DNA from 3 places in the Clostridium estertheticum genome. Region 3 is predicted to be linked to each of the others. Evidence: riboswitches for the same ligand, from Rfam matches in the RefSeq annotation. Region 3 holds a riboswitch; each other region holds the start of a gene.
The links. A riboswitch is a leader RNA that binds a small molecule or an ion and turns the genes downstream of it on or off. The one in region 3 is predicted to bind cobalamin.
Positions count from the first base shown of each region.

Region 1 (7,126 bases), 110 kb from region 3:
TTCAGTGTTTAGGAAAATTTCGAGTGGTGTCCCATCTGCGATAATTTTCCCCTGGCAGAATACAAGCACTCTTTGCGCCCATCTGTATGCAAAATCTACATCATGGGTGGAAATCAGCATCGTCTTACCCTCAGAACTAAGTTTGGCCAAAACCTCTTCTAACATCATTGTATTTAAAGGATCAAGTGATGCTGTCGGTTCATCATATATAATAATCTCAGATTTCATAGCAATAATTCCTGCAATAGTCACGCGTTTCTTTTCACCACCACTCAAATAGTGCGGTGGACGATCCTTAAAATCTGATATATTCATGTATGAAAGGGACTCCTCAACCCGCTTGATTACTTCCTCTTTTGGAAGCTTTAAATTCATCGGCCCGAATCCAACTTCTGCCCTAACTGTAGATGCAATTATTTGATTGTCTGCATCCTGAAATACAATTCCGATATTCTTTCGAAGATCTTTTAAATTTTTTTTATTTACGACATTACCCCGATAAATGATTTTTCCCTGCTGCGGTGTAAATACACCGTTTATATTCAAGAAAAATGTGGATTTGCCTGATCCATTAGAGCCAATGACAGCGATCTTCTCGCCTTCATAGATATCCACGCTTACACCGTCTAATGCGGCCTTTCCATTTCCGTAGACGTAATATAGATTTTCTACATTTAATATTGGTTTCCTCATAATATCTCCTTTCTATCTTGTAAAGCCCCAGATAATAAACAAAAAAACTACGAATACTACTGCATATGCGATCTGTATTGTCTCTACTTTTTTATCCTCCTCCAAAAATAGAAGATCTCCATCATAACATCTGGCCTCCATTGCATCATAATAAGTGTTTGCTTTTTTAAGCGAAACAACCAACATATTACTTGCAATGCTTCCAAAAGTATAACAGGAAGTTTTAAAATCACAGTAGCCCTGACGGGATTCTGCAGAATTTTTCATTTTAGTATAAGTATCCATTAAAATGAAAATATAACGGTAAATAAGGTTCATCAATTCTACAATAAGCTTTGGGACATGTGCCTTTCGAAGAACATATATTATCTCAGAGGACGGAGTAGACAGTGTCATCATTTGTAGCGAACTGATAGCTGCAAAAACCTTGAGAATTAAAAACAATACTTCCCTAATCTTTGCCTGAGAGGTAAACACATAACAGAAACCAAGATACAGATTATACTGACCAATTGGCTGCTTTGAAAAATCAATAGCAATTGTAACTGTGCCAAGTAGGATAAATATAATTGGAATCGCAAGTATTGATAAATACTCAAATACTGGAAGCCCTCCTTTTACAATGGTCAGATATGCCATAGCAATAATTACCACAACCGAAACATATGGGTTATCCAATACAATACAAAGAATAAGTATTAAAACAGAAAGAGATACTTTAAAAGTAGAATTCCAGTGTCTTATTTGGGAAATATAAGCGTAAAAATCTATTGAAAATCCTTCGCCATGTTTATGTCCGATTCTATGATGATGAGGTTTCCCATCCTTATTCATGTGCCACCTCCTTTTATTTTTTACCCAATGTCAATATGTAAAATAATTTACAACCAAAAAAAACCTTCTAACTAAAGCGTTAGAAGGAAACAATCAAAAATATGTTTAATAATATAAAATCAACAAATCTTCATATAAAGCTCCCTCTATCACTCGTAGAGTTACGGTGCAAAAATATAGGCAGATATTCTGACTTAAGAATCATTATCTAAGTACGCCTTCCCCATTTCAGAGTGACATATTGTACTTAAATTCATCTATTACAGCTACGAGATAGTTCAGGATTTTAACCTGATTCCCTTTTAATTAATTAAATTTAATTAAACCTATATTCTATTATTTAATTTGATTTTAGTTTACACCATGTTAACAATTTAATCAATGTTTTCTACTGAAATAACTTAATTTTTACTAACTGATATTATTAGTAGTATCTTTTCTTTTCTAAAGCAAACTTATAACACCAGTTATAAGCAATATTATTATACATTATATAAATAGATTTACATTTGAATCTTCAGTTTGACCTAGGTAATAACCAACTCCACCAATCTTCACACCATCGATAAGTTCTTCCTTTGTAATTCCCATAACATCCATGGACATTGAGCAAGCGACCACCTCCACTCCGCTATCAATTGCCGATTTTATTAAATCTTCAAGAGAACTTATATTTTTATTTTTCATTACTGATCGGATCATTTTAGCCCCGATACCCATCATATTCATTTGAGAAAGTTTAAGCTTTCTGCTGCCTCTTGGCATCATAAATCCAAACATTGAATCTATAAGCCCTTTCTTTACTGATACTTTTTCAGGTTTTCTTATAATGTTAAGACCCCAGAAGGTAAATAATATGGTAACTTTACTACCCATTGCAACTGCTCCATTTGCTATAATAAATGCCGCAATGGCTTTATCTAAATCACCGCTAAAAACTACCATAGTTTTATTGTTTTTTTCTCGTGTTTCTGATGGCAAAGATTTATTTACCTTAGTATCGTTATTGCCTTTTTTTTTAATAAAGGCATATACCATACCTTTTTCTTTTCTTAAATCTAATAATTCATTATTTGTTTTAGTACACCAAGCTCTAATATCCTCATAAAACCCAGGATCACTTGCTGTTACTTTTAATATTTGGTTTTCATTTAATTCATCAATACTAGCTTTAACTTGAATTAACGGACCTGGGCAACATAATCCACATGCATCGAGAAGTTTATCATACTTATCATCTTCTATAGCTACTTCATCCCTTATAACTTGAGTATCAGGGTCTATTTTCTGTCTTTTTATTTTATCACTCTCTCCAGTCTTATTGGGCTCAAATTCTGAACTTAAAACTGATTTATATCCTCCAGTTAAGTTTTTAACCTTAAAGTCTTTTTGAGCTAAAATTCTAGCTGCTACATATCCTCTGAGACCTACTTGACAATATTCAATAATTTCTTTGTTTTTGTCAAGTTCGCCAATTCTTCCCCTGAGATTATCTACTGGAATATTTATAGCTCCCTCAATATGTCCATTATCAAATTCTATTTCAGTACGAACATCTAATACTACAGCATTTTCTTTATCATAAGCACTAAACTCATCAGTTGTGAGTACTTCCATTCTTCCAGCTAGCACATTTTGTGCAACAAATCCTGCCAGATTTACAGGGTCTTTAGCAGATGAAAATGGTGGTGCATATGAAAGTTCTAATTCTGTTAAATCGTCAACTGTTCCACCGAGGCGTATAACAGTAGCAAGTACATCTATCCGCTTATCAACTCCATCATAACCAACACCTTGAGCTCCAAGTATTTTACCTTCACTATTAAAAATAAGTTTTAATGTCATAGGAAGTGCACCTGGATAGTAAGAAGCATGGCTAACTGGATGAACTAGTATAACTTTATAAGGAATATTAAGTCTAGTTAAAGTTCTTTCATTATTGCCAGTACTTGCTGCTGTAAGTCCAAAAACCTTTAAAATTGCAGTGCCTTGAGTTCCTTTATAGCTGGAATTTAGACCCGCTATATTATCAGCTGCAATTCTTCCTTGCTTATTTGCAGGTCCAGCTAGTGGAATCGCAGTATTAGTCTTATTTACAAAATCTACAACTTCTATAGCGTCACCTACTGCAAATACTCCCTCTGCACTAGTTTCCATTTTATCATTTACCATAATATGACCCTTGGCGCCTAATTTAATACCAGCTTCTTTTGCAAATTTAGTATCAGGAAATACACCTATTGCGAGTATTATCATATCAGCACTTAATTTTGCACCACTATCTAATGTTATTTCAACACCATTTTCAGTATCTTTAAATGCTTTCACTCCATCATTTAAAATTATTTCCACACCGTTATCCGAAATTTCTTTTTCAACATTTAAAACAATATCAGTATCAAAAGGAGCCAATATGTGAGGTGCTGCTTCTACTAAAGTAACCTTTAATCCTCTTTCTTTTAAGTTTTCAGCCATTTCAACCCCAACATATCCTCCACCAATAACTACAGCACTTTTAATCGTCAATGTGTCTACATATTTTTTTATATTATCAGTGTCTGGTATATTTCTTAATGTAAATATTCTTTTACTATTTATACCCTCTATATTAGGTTTAATTGCTTTTGCGCCTGGTGATAACACTAAATAATCATAACTTTCCTCGTAGGTACCAAGGATTTTACTATTAACTGTTACAACCTTTTTACTGGTGTCAATTGCAACTACTTCACTGTTATTTCTAACATCTACATTAAACCTTGCATTCATACTCTCAGGTGTTTGTACTAAAAGCTTATCTCTATCCTTTATTACTTCACCGATGTAATAAGGCAGTCCGCAATTTGCAAAAGAAATGTATTCATCTCTTTCAAACATAATTATTTCTGCACTTTCATCAAGCCGTCTAAGTCTGGCCGCTGTTGAAGCTCCACCAGCGACGCCACCTACGATTAATATCTTTTTCATCACAATTATTCCTCCTTATATTTTCTAGACTTTACCTAGCTAAACTGTATCTCCAAGAACTTATTTCTCTTTAGTTCTTACATCTATTATAATAAATTCTTTATCACCATTTATAAGTTTATATACCTCTTCTGCGCTTACATTTTTAACCTTTGAAGAATTAAACATAATTTATACCTCCGTCGAAACTTTAATTTATATTTATATTATTTTTTCCATTTACATTCTTATATCTCAATATTACGATATAATAATATAATAACACATATTAACTAAAAATCAATAGAAATTTAATTTATTTTAACTATTAAATAAAAAGTGATACACGATAGTTATTCGTGTACCACTATATTTATAGTGTTTAATTAATATTAAGAACTAATTGATATACTTATTAAACCTTATTTTTAAAAAGGAATTCAATTAGTTCACGAACTTCTTCATTACAAATACTATAATTGATCTCTAGCCCATTTCTTTTTCCTACAATTATTTTTGCCATTCTTAATTTTTGTAAATGTTGAGATAAAGTAGATTGTGGAATACCTAAACAATCTTGCATGTGACTTACATTACATGTCCCTTTTCCCAGTAATCCATTAATAATACAAAGCCTTACCGGATGAGCTAATATCTTAAGCATTTCTGCAATTTCATTATATTCCATATAATCCTTTTCCATAAGATTTACCTCTTTCTAATATATTTTCATACTAATATTGTTATATTCATATATTATGATACAAATAACAAATAATATCAACACTAATAAAAATAGCATGATAATTATATTATTAATTATCATGTTATTTCTTATGTTTTAAAAGCTCCATTTTTTAGTTAATTTATTCACTATTTTAACATATTTACCAATTCTTCTTCAGATATAACTTCAATTCCTAACTCTTGCGCTTTCGTAAGTTTACTTCCAGCATTCTCTCCTGCTAACACATAACTTGTTTTCTTAGAAACGGAGCCCGATACCTTTCCGCCATGACTCTCTATCATTTCCGTGGCCTCATTTCGGCCTATAGTAGTTAATGTTCCAGTTACAACGAAAGTTAATCCATCAAACTTATTATCCTCGCTTGTGACATCCCCTACAGCCATATTAACTCCATAATCTTTTAATCTACTTATTACTTCTCTATTTTTATTATCTTCAAAAAATTTCAATATACACAAGCCACTTATTTCACCTATATCCGAGACATCTTGCAATTCTTCTAAAGACGTATTTTGCAAGTCTTCAATAGATTTATAATGTTTCATTATACTTTTCGCTGCCACTTTTCCAATGTTCGGAATACCAAGGCCTGTAAGCAACATTTGTGCTTCATTTCCCTTTGACTTTTCTATAGCATCTAATAACTTATCTGTATTTTTTTCTTTTCCAATTATACCCTGATCGACAAGTTCCTCGCGATAATTAAATAAAGAATACACATCCGCAATATCTTTTATGTATTTCAAACGAATAAGTTCCTTAACATATGCGCTGCCAAAACCTTTTATGTCCATAGCAGTCCTGCCTACAAAATTAATTATACGTCTTTCTAATTGTGCCAAACAATTAGGGTTTATACATTTGATGTCAGCAGTATCTTTTTCCCGCACTGTTGGTGCTCCACAAACTGGGCAAATCTCTGGAATTTTAAATTCCTTTGATCCCTCAATACGTTTTTCTTTCACTACAGACTTGATTTTTGGGATTATCTCTCCTGACTTATAAACAACAATTATGTCCCCAATCCTTATATCTAAATCATCGATAAAATCTTGGTTATGAAGGATTGCTCTTGATACTGATGTTCCACATAAACGAATCGGCTCAAATATTGCTGTAGGAGTAATTCTACCGGTTCTCCCTACTGATACTTCAATATCAAGTAATTTCGTTTCTTTTTCTTCTGGAGGAAATTTATAGGCTATAGCCCATTTAGGAACTTTCGATGTGTTTCCAAGTTCTTTCCTATCTTCCAAATTATCAATTTTTATAACAACTCCGTCAATATCATATGCTAGGGTTCCTCTTTTCTCTCCAATATCTTGAATAACACTCCACACTTCATCAGCTGTTTTACATTTCACATAATTTTCAATGACCTTTATTCCCTGCTTTTTTAACCATTCATAACCCTCTGTATGTGTTTTAAATTCAATTCCTTTGATATCTTGGATATTAAAAATGAATAGAGATATTCCTCTTTCTTTTGTTATCTTACTATCTAACTGCCTTAATGTACCGGCAGCACAATTTCTTGGATTTGCAAATATCTTTTTACCTAATAACTCTTGTTGTTCATTAATTTTATCAAATGATGCATTTGACATATATACTTCTCCACGAATTTCAAGGTAGGGAACTTTATCTTTCAGTTTCTTTACAACATCCTTAATTACTTTAGCATTTTCAGTGACATCCTCGCCTTGAATGATTCCATCACCCCTGGTCACAGCCACTGTTAAGTTACCATCTACATAACGCAGAGACATTGACAAACCATCAATTTTAAATTCTACAACAAATGTTGGATCATCCAGTTCCTCAATCATTTTATTTACATAAGCATATACCTCTTCTTTTGCAAATACATCTTGCAAGCTAAGCATTGGAACATTATGTTTTACC
Region 1 covers NZ_CP015756.1:4,221,890-4,229,015, forward strand. Annotated here, with positions in the region: gene A7L45_RS19750 (energy-coupling factor ABC transporter ATP-binding protein) at 1-693, opposite strand, end outside; gene cbiQ (cobalt ECF transporter T component CbiQ) at 706-1,527, opposite strand; cobalamin riboswitch at 1,690-1,872, opposite strand; gene A7L45_RS19760 (CoA-disulfide reductase) at 2,017-4,497, opposite strand; gene A7L45_RS19765 (ArsR/SmtB family transcription factor) at 4,889-5,176, opposite strand; gene ligA (NAD-dependent DNA ligase LigA) at 5,347-7,126, opposite strand, start outside.
Region 1: it holds a riboswitch for cobalamin, as region 3 does, so the genes downstream of both, cbiQ (cobalt ECF transporter T component CbiQ) here and A7L45_RS19170 (sirohydrochlorin cobaltochelatase) in region 3, are expected to answer to the same signal.

Region 2 (7,126 bases), 1.1 Mb from region 3:
ATTGTAAGTGCTGAAGATGAAATATCTAATCCTGCTTTTATAGCTATCTGCCTAGCAACATTTTGTCCAAGTCCTGCCTGTATTACGTTACCGATTATAGCTTCTTCTATTAATTCTGGTTTAACTCCTGATCTTTTTATAGCTTCCTTAGCTGCAACAGTTCCCATTTCTACAGCTGATACTTTTGATAATCCTCCACCAAAAGATCCTATTGCTGTTCTTGCTGCTCCTACAATTACTATTTCTTTCATATGTAACCCTCCATTAATTTATTTATTTAATTTATTATTAACATATAATAGGAATTTTATATTTATATCTTCCCATATATATAATACTAGCAATTTTCATGCCAAGTTGTCGATCCCCCACAAACCTCACTATAGCAACTTATTTCTTTATAGCAAAATTAAATGTAGCCCTTAGTGTAAACTAAGTTTACACTAATACTTATATAAATTTATCTTGTTTAAGCTTGTTAATATTATAACCTATTTGTTAAAAAAATCACTTAAAGTATTTTCAATGCATTGATATAACTATGTATTTAGTTTATCCAATAATTCTAGTTTACAATGCATGTACTATTTTTCATAAAAAAATAGTACGTGTAAACAAAGTTTGCATGTTTACTATTGTGGATTAGTCGATTTTATTAAATTATATCGGTTTAATTTTTTATATAATCCAGCTCTACTAAGCCCCAATATTTTTGCTGCTTCTTTTTTATTTCCACTGGTATCTTTTAAACATTCCATGATTATGTCCTTTTCAATCCTTTCAACAACATCTTTCAAATAATTGTTTTCCAGCGAGTACTTCTTACTTTTACTCTTAATTATTTTTTCCGGCAAATGCTTTGGCATTATACAAATATCCTCATCAAGCAAATTAATAGCTCTTTCTATTACATTTTCAAGTTGCCTTATGTTCCCAGGCCAACTATAAGCTTTCAAAAAATCAATAGCTTCCCTAGATATACCTTCAGATTTAACATTATATTTTTTACATATTTTTATCAAAAGCTTATTTGCCAATTCCTCAATGTCTTCTCTTCTTTCCCTTAACGGCGGTAATCTTAAATGCATAACATCTAACCTATAATACAAATCCTCTCGAAACTTTCCATCATTAATTAACTGTTCTAAAGATTTATTGGTAGATGCTATAATTCTTACATCAACCTTAATAGCATCGTTTCCACCAACCTTCACGAGTTCCTTCTCTTGAATAACCCTTAAAAGTTTAACTTGCATATTCATAGGCATATCACCTATTTCATCTAGTAGTATGGTACCACCATTTGCATATTCAAACTTGCCTTTTCTACCTGATTTTTTTGCTCCGGTAAACGCCCCTTCTTCATAGCCAAACATTTCTGACTCAAAAAGCTCTGCTGGAATAGCCCCACAATTAATTTTTACAAAAGGTTTTAAACATCTTTTGCTATCATTATGAATAGAATGTGCAAAAAGTTCCTTACCAGTCCCACTCTCTCCAGTAATTAAAACGTTTGAATCTACCTTAGCAACTCTTTTGGCAAGGACCATTACTTCTTGGCTTTTATCACTGCCTCCTATAATATTATTAAAAGTATATATTGCCTTTTGATCTGTACTTAATTCATTTTTACAGCCTTCAGCTTCTTTATCCATAAGACATAATTTGTTACTTAGTATTTTAAAATTGCTCAAATCCTTAAACATTACTTTCCCAATTGCACCAACAACTACACCATCTTTTATTATAGGGACTCTCATAGAAATCATCCTATGCCCATTTACTTCTTGAATTTCGCCAACTTTTTTTTCGCCAGTCCTTGCTACTATATGTAATTTTGTATTTTCTATAACTTCAGTTACATGTTTCCCCTCTGGATTTTGGCAATTAATAAACCTTTTATATTCATCGCTCATCATAGTTATTATTCCATTCTGATCCACTACAACTATGCACTCATTAACAGTATTAAAAATTGTGTTTAACATCTCTTCCTGCACCCTACCATCATCTTGCACATTCATTAGTAGATCATTTTGATTATCCTCATGAAAAACTTCAAACGCACCAATAACTTCACCGCTTTGAGTTATTAATTTACGAGTGACAATAAATTTGCCATCTTTTTTGTTTACCTGGGCCTCTCCATTTTCAATTATACTTATTAATTTACTAGAGGAGAGTACATCTAAAATATATTCTCCTATGCTATTATCTGCATCAATTTCAAACATTCTTTCAGCAGCATTATTAATTATTTGAATAATGCCTCTTTTATCTATAACAACAATACCTTCATTAATGTTGTTCATAACTTCATTATAATAATCACTAATTACATCCATTTGTCACCTTCCTAAAGCCTTATAACTTAATTATAAAGTTGATAGTTTTTTTTATCAAGATATACTTAAAAATAGCGAGAATTTTTTCTCGCTATTTTTAAGTATATTTTATTTTTTTATCGATTATTTACTAATTATTAATTTTTCTACTCTACTGTAATTGCATTAACTGGGCACTGTTCCTCTGCCTCTTTAGCACTATTTAATAATTTTGCTGAGATCTCACCTTTAGATGCCTTTGCTTTTCCATCGTCATCCATCGTAAAAATTTCTGGACATATTTCAGGACATAACCCACATCCTATACACGTATCCTTATCAACCATTGCTTCCATTAAAATCACTCCTTAGGTCAAATTTTATTTAAATAACTACTATATATATTTCCACAATGATATAGTAATATACTTACCTTTAAAAATAAGTAACAATAGTTACCAAACAAAATCACCTTCTAGCTAACCTCATTCTTCAGTCTTAACGGATCTTATTTTATTATTTATTATAATTAACTTCAAGCTATTTAAAGCTACTTCCAATAATTCGTGTCGAATATTGTGATCTAACTAAAAATATTGTTTCTTATTGATAATAAGGTAATATGATTTAATATAAGTGTTTGAGACTGATATTGAAATTTCATGATATAATATTTAAAACACATTTATACAATTTAGGCGGGAAACTATAATTCTAAAAAAGCTATATAGAAACCTTAAAGCATAATTATCACTATCCTATATTTTTTTGGAGGTATTACAATGAAAATTGCTGTAATAGACGCTCAAGGAGCAGGTCTTGGAAAAACAATTATAAAAAAAATTCATAAAGAAATTGATCTTAATATTTATATTATCGCACTTGGTACAAATACATTTGCTACCTCTAATATGATGAAATCCGGTGCAAATTTAGGTATAAGCGGAGAGGATGAAATTTGCTCATTTTGTTCTACAAATAAAGTTGATAGTATAATTGGGCCAATTGGCATGATTTGTAGTGGTGGCATAAAAGGAGAAATCACTCCTATGATTGCCTCATCAATATATAATATGGATTGTACTAAATATATAATTCCACTGCAAAAACATGGTATTTACATACCAGGAACAAGAAATCTTCAAATAAAAGATATTATTGACGACATTATTATCGATATAAAAAGTAAAATAAAACTATGATAGTAATATATAAGGATTGATTTAATTGATAACATGATATAAACTATAATTAAATCAGCTCCAAGCGAGCTACAATATTATAATTATGAGTAACTAAAGTATATATTACCTTAGTTTAAAAGGGAAGACAGGTGTAAATCCTGCGCGGTCCCGCCGCTGTAAAAGAAGAGTCCTTATATAAAATGCCACTGGGAAACCGGGAAGGCGCAATGGGGACAATGATGCTTAAGCCAGAATACCTTTCCATAATTACACACAATAGCTCTACGAGAGATGGAGAGGTGCTAGCAATATCTTTTTTTAGTTGCGATGATTTTAAGTCTCTTAACTTAATAGTTAAGGGACTTTTAACGTTTTAGAAAATATTTATAGAAAATGAAATACACGGAGGTATTATATGCAAGTAATAAAAAGAGATTCGAGAAGAAAAGAATTTATTCCCGAAAGAATATTAACAGCAGCTGGAAAAGCTTTTATAGAAGTATACGGGAAGGAAGATAAGAGTTTTAATAATCTTGTCTTAACAAGGGTACTTGAAACTCTTAATCAAAGAGGAGAAACTATAATTCCAATAGAAGAAATACAAGATATAATAGTTGATCAAATAAAATTATTAGATAATAAAGTAGCCCTAGCCTACATAAGTTACAGAGAAGAAAGAACTTTTGAAAGAGATAAAAAAGGAGAATTAGATAAAGAAATAGATAATATAATTAATGCAGTTTCAGAGCAGACTAATTCGAATGGAAATCTTGATGGAAGCAAAATTCAAACTATAAGGGCCTTAATTTCAAATGTTGTAGGAAGCAACTATAGTCAAAGACATAAAATACCTAAAAAATATTTGAAAAAACATAAAAAAAGTATATATATACATGATGAAACTTATTTTGGTTTACCACTTTTCAATTGTTGCCTCGTTGACTGGATTAGTATGTTCGAGAATGGATTTGACCTAGGTACAACACTTATAGGAACACCAAATTCAATTGAGACCGCAATAAATGTATTATCTCAAGTTGCGAGTCATATATCAAGTAATACATACGGGGGAACTACTTTCCCAACTTTAATAACAGGACTTACTCCTTATGCAGTTAAAAGTTTAAACAAACACAGGATTGTTGGAGAAAAATGGATTGGCGATCCTCTTAAAATAGAAGAATATGCCTGGGATAGATTAGGTAAAGAAATAGAAGATAGCATGCAATCACTTGAATATGAAGTTCAAACATTAATGACAAGTCGTGCCGAGACTCCATTTTTAACACTTGGTATAAATAATGTAGATTTGAATGCTAGTGAAGAGGATCAAAAAATTCAAAAAATGATAACTGAGGCTATATTAAATCAAAGAATTAAAGGATTAACCGGTGGTGTAACCCCTGTATTTCCTAAGCTAGTATATCAAAACACAAAGGGAAATAACCTTAATCCCGGCGATAAATACTACGACTTATTTAAATTAGCGGTTGTATGTAGTGCACATAGACAATACCCTGATTATATTAATACTGATAAAGCAATTGAAGTTACAGGTGATTATAAGGAATGTATGGGATGTAGATCTTTCCTCGGAAGTTATTTAGACGAAACAGGTAATTATAAAACCGCTGGAAGATTTAACTTTGGAGTAATATCAATAAATCTTGTAAGACTTGCAATTGAGGCAGATAGAAATGAAGATTCATTTTTCAAATCTCTACATGAAGCCTTAAATGATTGCAAGGATTTATTAATGATAAGATATGATATACTAAAAAATGTTAAAGCAAAACAAGCACCTATATTATATATGAGTGGAGCAATTGCTAAATTAAATGCAGAAGATACAATAGAACCACTACTTAATAATGGATATGCTTCAGCATCTATTGGGTATGTTGGATTACATAATTGTTTAACCGCACTTTACGGCAAAGGACTAAATGATAGAACTGAAAAAACCTCTAAAAGAGCAACTAAAATCATGAAATATCTCAGAGATTATTGTGATGAACAAAAAGATAAAACAAAAATAGGATTTAGTTTATATGGCTCTCCTGCTGAGACCCTTGCAACAAAATTTTGCGTAGAGGATGTAAAAGATTTTGGAGTTATAGCTGGCGTAAATGACAATGGCTATTATGAAAATTCATTCCATTATCCGTCCAACGAATTAATATCACCCTTTGATAAATTAGATTTAGAATCAGAATCATCTTCTTTATCTTCAGGCGGTGCAATATCATTTGTAGAACTAGGAGATATGACTAAAAATTTAGTGGCACTTGAGGATATCATAAGATACTCATATGACAAAACACACTTTCTCGGAATATCATCAATAAGTGATAAATGTTTAAAATGTGGATATACAGGAGAAATGTTTACAAAAGAGAATAGCGATACAGAGTTTGAATGTCCTGTATGTAAAAATGACGATAAAATGTTATTAAGCATAATAAGAAAGCTTTGTGGATACCTTGGGAGCATCTTCGAAAGACCTGTAGTTAATGGAAAAATGAAGGAGATTAAAAACAGAAAGAATAATAAAGGATGTAATTAAATGAATTATGCTAGTATTTTCTTTGATGATACTGTAAATGGCATAGGATTTAGAACCTCATTGTTCGTTAGCGGATGTGCTAAAACCCCTCCTTGCAAAGGATGCTGGAGCCCAGAGGCAAGACAATTTGATTATGGAGTGCCTTTTACCAAATATGTTAAAACTTCTATTCTAGAAAGCCTTAAACACCCATATGTAAAAGGATTATCAATACTCGGAGGAGAACCTATGGATAATCTTTGCGGTGGAGCTTTACTTGATTTAGTAAAAACAATAAAAATAAATTTCCCTCACAAAACTATATTTTGTTGGAGTGGCTATACTTTTGAAGAACTTATTAAAAATCCTATAAGGTTAGAGTTTCTACAATATATAGATATGTTAAGAGATGGTGAATTCATAGAAGGTCTTAAAGATATTACTCAATATTTAAGTGGTTCCAAAAATCAAAGAATGATAGCAGTTAGGGAAAGCCTAGATCAAAATAGAATTATAAAATACAGTGTTTTAGATAATTAAGATAATATAAAAATCCACAAGATGAAGTTTACATTCAACTTGTGGATTTTTTATTTATTTTATATATTTAGCCACATTTTTAATGTGCTCCGCGTATGTTATAGAAAATACATGTTCATCAGTTTTATTATTTAATACATAAAAAATATAATTTGTCTTCTCAGGATGTACTGCAGCATTTATCGACTTAATTCCCGGATTACATATTGGCGATGGAGGCAATCCTTTATTTAAGTAGGTATTATAAGGTGATTTTACTGCTAAGTCCTTATTATACAGCTTTTTTTTATCTCCAACTATATATATTATTGTCGCATCTATTTGAAGTGGCATCTTTTTCTTTAACCTATTTTTAATAACACTTGCTATCTTTGTTCTATCTACATCTTTCCCTGCTTCTTTCTCAACTAAAGAAGCTTCTATTACAACATTTCTTATATTAAGTTTGTTTTCAGTTATGTAGTCTTTATTAGATTTCATATTAAACTCAAAAGTATTAAGCATTTTTTTTATAATTTCTTTGCTCGTTGCAC
Region 2 covers NZ_CP015756.1:495,555-502,680, reverse strand. Annotated here, with positions in the region: gene A7L45_RS02425 (acetyl-CoA C-acetyltransferase) at 1-251, opposite strand, end outside; gene A7L45_RS02420 (sigma 54-interacting transcriptional regulator) at 633-2,345, opposite strand; gene A7L45_RS02415 (ferredoxin) at 2,492-2,680, opposite strand; gene A7L45_RS02410 (DUF3842 family protein) at 3,107-3,526, shown strand; cobalamin riboswitch at 3,597-3,787, shown strand; gene nrdD (anaerobic ribonucleoside-triphosphate reductase) at 3,924-6,074, shown strand; gene nrdG (anaerobic ribonucleoside-triphosphate reductase activating protein) at 6,075-6,593, shown strand; gene mltG (endolytic transglycosylase MltG) at 6,648-7,126, opposite strand, start outside.
Region 2: it holds a riboswitch for cobalamin, as region 3 does, so the genes downstream of both, nrdD (anaerobic ribonucleoside-triphosphate reductase) here and A7L45_RS19170 (sirohydrochlorin cobaltochelatase) in region 3, are expected to answer to the same signal.

Region 3 (7,126 bases):
AAGAATGCTTTCTATATGTTTTTCCATGCAGCTATTTAAAGCAAATCCTATATAGTTTGAAACCATTACTATATTATCAGATTTAAACCCTATCTTTGTTGCCATATCTTCCCCCATGTTACCAAAAACCAAGGTGAGATTTTTATGACCGGCGGCTACCTTTTGGGATATTTCTATATTAATAGATTCTGTAAGCGCTTCCTGTGACATTGGTGTTACAATGCCCGTTGTTCCTAGTATCGATATGCCACCTTCAATTCCAAGCCTTGGATTAAATGTTTTCTTGGCCACCTCTTCCCCCTCGGGTACGAATACAGTTATTGTAATCCCGGCGTCTTTTGGCAACACTTCCCTTACTTCTTTTTCTATCATTTTTCTAGGAACTGGGTTAATCGCCCAGTCACCCTTAGGTACATATAATCCTTCTCCCCTAACTATTCCAACGCCTATTCCGCCTTTTAATGTATATCCTGATTCTGATTTTTCAGCCCTTGACCAGATTTCCATGCCGTGAGTTGCATCAGGATCATCTCCACCATCTTTTATAATGCAGCACTCAACAAAGGTTTCTCCTTTTACTACCTTATATATTGGAAGCAATAGTTCTATACCCTTTGGGGTGTCTATCTTTATCTCATCAATATCCGTATCATAAAACAATATTTGCGTAGCCGCTTTTGCGGCCGCAGCAGCGCAAGATCCAGTTGTATATCCACACCTAAGTTTTTTACCATTAAAATTAACATATAAATCAAGCATTATCATGTACCCCCTGTTAAGGTTGTCATTTATTTTAGGTTATCAACATAATCTTTTGCTTCCTTTAATCCAAATCCAGTAATCTCTCTACATTTTTTTATAGCCTTAATTTTCCCCTCTTTGTCTATGATACTTTTTAACTCATCATCTAAAGGGTCTTTTGGAACTCCTACCTGCCTTGCGATCTTAATCAAATTTGAATTCATGCGAGTTATATGTTTTTGCAATGAATCAATCTTATTTGTAAGTATTGAAATATAAAGTACAATTACAAAGAGTATTAGGTAATCCATATTATATCTCCTCTCCCCCATTATGATTATTAAAAAAGTTCTTAATCTACGTGCTAACTTCTGTCCACTATCATATACATTAATGCATTTAATATAGATGCAGCCACAGTGCTTCCACCTTTTCTTCCCCTAACAACAATCATTGGGATGTCCAATTTTTCAATTTCTATTTTAGATTCTGCAGCTCCCACAAAGCCTATCGGTGTTGCTATTATAAATTTGGCATTACATTTTCCTTCCTCAATTAATTCCTTTAATCTAAATAAAGCTGTAGGTGCATTACCAAAAATAAAGAACTCAACACCATCTTCTACTGCCTTCTCCACGGCTGCCATAGAACGTGTTATGTGACGTGCCTTAGCAATTTCAGCCACCTTTTCATCACTAACAAAACATAAGGCATTACAATTCAAATCTTTAAGAGCTTTTTTATTTATACCTGCTAGCGCCATTTTTGTATCAGTATATATTGTTACTCCTTTTTTAAGTAACTCTACAGCCGCATCTATTGCTCCATCTCGAATATATAATATATTTTTATAATCAAAATCTGCCGTAGTATGTATTACTCTTTTAATTATTGAAAGTTCTCTAGGGGAATATTCATGCTCTCCCATTTCTTGTCCAATAATTTCAAAACTTCTCTTTTCTATGTCCATAGGAATTTTTATGTAATCCATATTTCAATCTCCTTTTGTTTTAGAATCAGATGGGGACGGTTAACAACTAATTGACTTAATCCATCTATTTAAAAATTTTTTTAAACCATAATAAATTTCCAAAAAAGTGAACATGTCCGTACACCGCTATAGTGTTTTTTTTAATATATCCACATAACCAATTTTTTCGGCTTCCATCATAAACGTCTTTAGAAAGTTTAAATATTTTTTCTTCTTGTAAATCAACAAATGATTTATGAAACTCATGGCAGTTTATGCTCATATCTTTTGGCAAAATAGTATTTTCTACCTCTACCTTAATTTTCGCATATCCAAAATTCTGAAGTCTTGTTGTTAAGGAATAATATCCATCAAAAAAGCCAACAGCTTTATGTGTTATTTGTTCTTCATCTAGACTCTTTTCCCCTAAAGTAAGGTACATTAATCCTCCACATTCAGCGTAACAGGGTAGTCCACTATCAAGAGCTTTTTTAATACTATAAATCATAGATGTATTTTCAGATAACTCTTTTATAAATACCTCAGGGTACCCCCCACCTAAATAAAGAAAATCAATATTGCTCGGTAGTTCATTATCAATAAGTGGACTAAAGTATATAACTTCTCCGAGTTCCTCTAGAAGCTCTAAATTTTCTTTATAATAAAAACTAAAAGCTTTATCGTAGGCTACAGCTATTCTTTTGCCCTTATTTTCAACATGAAAATTATCTACATATTTTTTACTTTCATTAAATTGTTCTAATAATAGATCCATATCCAAATGTTTTTCTAATAATTTGGCGCAAACTTCAATTTTTTCCTCAAGGTCCTCTATTTCACTACTTTGAATTAACCCTAAATGCCTACTTTTCAAAGATAATCTCTCATCTTTAGGAAGATAACCTAAAACTTTTATTTTACAATTTTTATCAATTGCCGATTTAAGCAAATTATAGTAACTCTCTGTTATGTTATTTAATATTATGCCACGTATATTCGCATCTTTAAAATTAACTATTCCATTTATTTCTGCACAAAAGGTTGCTACCTGAGCTTTTGGAGACAGTACAAGTATAATAGGTAAATCTAAAACCTTAGACACATGATATGTAGAATATGATGTATATATTCCTTTGCCATCATATAATCCCATTACACCTTCAACTACCCCTAAATCACCATGGCCTCTAGAAAAGCTAGCCTTAACTCCGGCCTCTCCCATAAGATATAAATCCAGATTTCTTGAATCTTGTCCCGTTATCTTTGAATGAAAAGCCGAGTCTATATAATCAGGCCCTACTTTATAACCCTGCACCTTGAAGCCCCTATTTTTTAAGGCTTTCATAATCCCAAGGGTTACTGTGGTTTTACCACCACCACTTGCATTTGAAGCTATAAATATACTCTGCATTTACACTCACATCCTTTTATGGACTGGCCCTTAAAGTCAATTAGTTGTTAACTGTCCCTCAAGTTTTGACTCTCACTTAAGTTCAATTAGTTGTTAACCGTCCCTCAAGTTTTGGCCTAAAGTTCTAATTTTTTTAAACACCGAATCAACTTTTCATTTCTGACATTATCCTTAATAGCCAGCCTTATAAACTTTTTGTCTAGTCCCCTAAAATTATCTGCTTTCCTTACAACAAATCCTTGCTCTAAACACAGTTTATAAAACTCATCTGCATCTATACCCTTTAATTTACATAACACAAAATTACCATAAGTTAAAAAGACTTTATCTATAAATGAAATACTATTTAACGCCTTTAAGAAAATAGGTCTTTCATCTCTTATCCATTGTTTGCTTTTTTCAATATACTCGACATCCCTTAGCACATTAATTGCTGCAACTTCTGCAAAACAGTTTATATTCCAAGGGTTTTGTTTATCTTTAATTTTTTTTATTAATTTAGCATCACTACTAACTCCATAGCCAAATCTTATGCCTGGCATTGCGAAAAATTTTGTTAAGGCCCTTATTATGAATAAGCATTTATAAGTTTTAACACTCTGCGCAAAACTGTGCAAATTATCTCCCGTAAATTCTATAAAAGCCTCATCTATTATTATGATTTTATTATTACCCTCACAATAATCAAGAATTTTTTTAAACTTAGCTTTATCAATGATATTACCATTAGGATTATTAGGATTAGCTAGGATTACCCCCTCTACATTTCGTAATCTATTAAGGATATCCTCATAATCATAAGAGAGCTGAGCATACTTATGCTTTAGCAAAACAGTCCCATTAAAATTTTCTTTTAAGTGAGAATATTCTATATTACAAGCCCACTTTTTAGCGTCAATTTCATACTCTACAAAGGAAGGTACTACAATTAGTACACTTCTAAGGCAAGATATAACTAAATCAATTATTTCAGCTGCCCCATTTCCTAAAACAAAATACTCCTCTGGGCAACTAATGTATTTGCCGAGTGCCTTTAATACATTCCTATATTGAATATCTGGATATCTAGTTAATGCATCTAAAGCAAAACTAATATTGTCAGTAAAACTTTTAGGAACGCCAAGTGGATTTATATTAGAACTATAATCTAATAGTTCTCGTCCCTCAAGTAATCCATTAGTATAAATATCTCCACCATGTATCATAAATACCTTCCTTTCTTTGGGCTCCACCTGTACTTATAATTTCATCTTCAAGTAGCCACGAATACTTCTAAATACCCTTATGTGTTTTTCCTACATTTTTAAATTTTTCATTAATTACATCATTAATATGTTGTATATAAATATCTTGTACAGCAATATTTTCTCCTAATCCATGTAGGTATATCCTTACTTTAAATCCCTCTGCTTCTAAAACATTTTTCCATGACTCTTCCTTTTCACCAACCATATCATTCTTAACATGATCGCCTGCAACTAAAAGTAGCGGCATTAGAATAACTTCTTTAGTCCCCTGAGCTATAACGTTTGGTATTACTCTATCCAAAGTTGGATACCCCTCTACTGTTGCTACATGAACGTTTTTAAACCCTCTGTCCCTTAGAACACTTTCGAAGCAACAATATACTGCATTCGCAATATGGCTTGTACCATGACCCATTAAAATTACTGTGTCATCTTTTGGTAATTGATTTGATAAAGCATCAACCATTATTGTGTAATCATCCGGCACGCCATCCTCTTCTCCCTTAAAACATATAAGTGGTCTTCCTACCAAAATATTGTCAAATGCATTGCATTCCTTATATTTATTAACTACATTGTTTACATAATCATATTCTGCTCCTGGAATAACATGTAAGGGCTGAACAATTACCTCATTATAACCTTCATTTTTGAGTTTTTCCAAAGCTTCCTCTGGTGTATCTATATAAATATTATCTCTATTTTTAAGAACCTTAAGAATAACATGCGAAGTAAACGCTCTTCTTATGTCATAATCTACAAAGGTATTTTTTATTTTATTTTCTATTACATCAATAGTTACCTTTCTTGTGTCTTCATATGTTGTTCCAAAACTTACAACTAAAATTGCTTTCTTCATTGTTTGCTTCCACCTTATCATGTATTTTTCGGAATTTTGAACTCTATTTGCTCCTAATATCTTTTCAAAAAAACAAAAAGTAGTTCACCTGAGATAGCGACTACTTTTTAATTAATTTGTAATAAAATTAACTGCATTAAAAAGTCCTTTCCCTCCGAAAGCTTTGTTAACATCATTTAGGCAGGTCTCCTGGCTTTTGATTTCTCAATTACAGTAGCGGGGGCTGCTGCGGACTTAAACCACATTCCCTTTTCACCTAATACTCTAGGCACCTAAAATTATATTCTATTGTACTATTAGTTTATTATAATTAAGTGGCGGTGTCAATGTCATTGTAAAACTTAAGGGTTGGAGGGTTATCTTTAGTCCTAAGGGAGAAAGGTAAGGGACGGTTAACAACTAATTGCTGTTTTAGATAATATTTAAGACGGGGACGGTTAACAACTAATGAACATTAACCTAAAAAAATGAATAGCATTATACTCCATAGGAAACAATTAAAATAGTACTTTATGAGGAGAGGTGATTTTTGTGCCAAGAACGGCAAGAGTAAAAACAGATGAGTCGATATTTCATATCATGTGCAAAAGTATAAGTGAAGTAACTTTATTCAAGGATGACGAAGATAAGAAACGGTATTTATTACTTATAAAGAAGTATAAAACTCTCCATAATTTTAAGCTTTATGGGTACTGCCTTATGGATAACCACGCACATTTAATGATTGATGCTAATGGCTGTGATATATCAAAAATAATGCATGGTATAAATTTTTCTTATGCAATGTACTTTAATAGAAAATATAAAAGGGAAGGACACCTTTTTAAAGATAGATTTAAGAGCAAAATAGTTTATAACGATAGATATTTAAGGACCTTATCTCTTTATGTGCACAATAATCCTACAGACATAATCGAATATAAAGATTCTCCTGAAAAATTCACTTTTTCTAGTCTATCAATATTTTTAGGAAAAACAACTGATTCTTTTAACTTAGTTGATTATGTATTTGTTATGAGTCTTTTTGGTGATAACCTTAAAAGTGCAAGGAAAAATTACTATAACCTTCTCTTTAGGTGTAATGAAGAAAAATTAGAACAGGAAATGGAGTTTGAAGATGAAAAAACAGATTATAATAGTGAAAGGAACATACTGATACGCGATTTTAAACCAGATGACATATTGGAATTTATATCATTTAAGATGAATATATCAAAAATCCATTTTTATACGAAGTACAGTAGAAAATGTGTTAAAGCGAAAGCTTTAGCTGTTGTTTTAATGAGAAGCTTATGCAATTTTAAATCAAAAGACATATCTAACACGCTTGGAAATATTACTCAAGCTAGAATATCTAGATTAAGCACTATTTGTATAGGTTTAATCGGGACAGAAGAAAAATATAGAAATATTATTGATGATTTTATTAAATGTTACTCTTAATAAATACTAATTTTCATATTAAAGAAATTTATAAAAATTTCAGAATAATAATTAACTATATTTATTTGAGTGAACATTGGACAAGCTTGGGAAATGCATTATCTATTATAACAAAAAATAAAATGCTAGATTAATTAGTTAATTTAGTCATAAAAAGGTGCAAATTCTAAAAAAATTTGCACCTAAATAAAAGCTAATTAGTTGTTAACCGTCCCCACCTGAGGCTTACCTAAATTATTGCTATAAACAAAATCATTGTTAAAATCTCAACTAATTCATTATTAGCTCCCAAACTGTCACCTGTGAGTCCTGTAATTTTGCTCTCACAGAACTTATTAAATAAGAAACTTAAAAATAAAGCTGGAACTATTAATACAACACTATTTTTGATTCCTATTAATAAAGCTCCAAGTATAATAGTTATTACCCCTGCAATTACTAGTCTTTTAACATCA
Region 3 covers NZ_CP015756.1:4,112,283-4,119,408, forward strand. Annotated here, with positions in the region: gene cbiD (cobalt-precorrin-5B (C(1))-methyltransferase CbiD) at 1-759, opposite strand, end outside; gene A7L45_RS19150 (ribosomal protein L7/L12) at 789-1,052, opposite strand; gene A7L45_RS19155 (precorrin-8X methylmutase) at 1,106-1,732, opposite strand; gene A7L45_RS19160 (cobyrinic acid a,c-diamide synthase CobB) at 1,797-3,122, opposite strand; gene A7L45_RS19165 (pyridoxal phosphate-dependent aminotransferase) at 3,239-4,327, opposite strand; gene A7L45_RS19170 (sirohydrochlorin cobaltochelatase) at 4,395-5,228, opposite strand; cobalamin riboswitch at 5,391-5,520, opposite strand; gene A7L45_RS19175 (transposase) at 5,760-6,671, shown strand; gene cobS (adenosylcobinamide-GDP ribazoletransferase) at 6,901-7,126, opposite strand, start outside.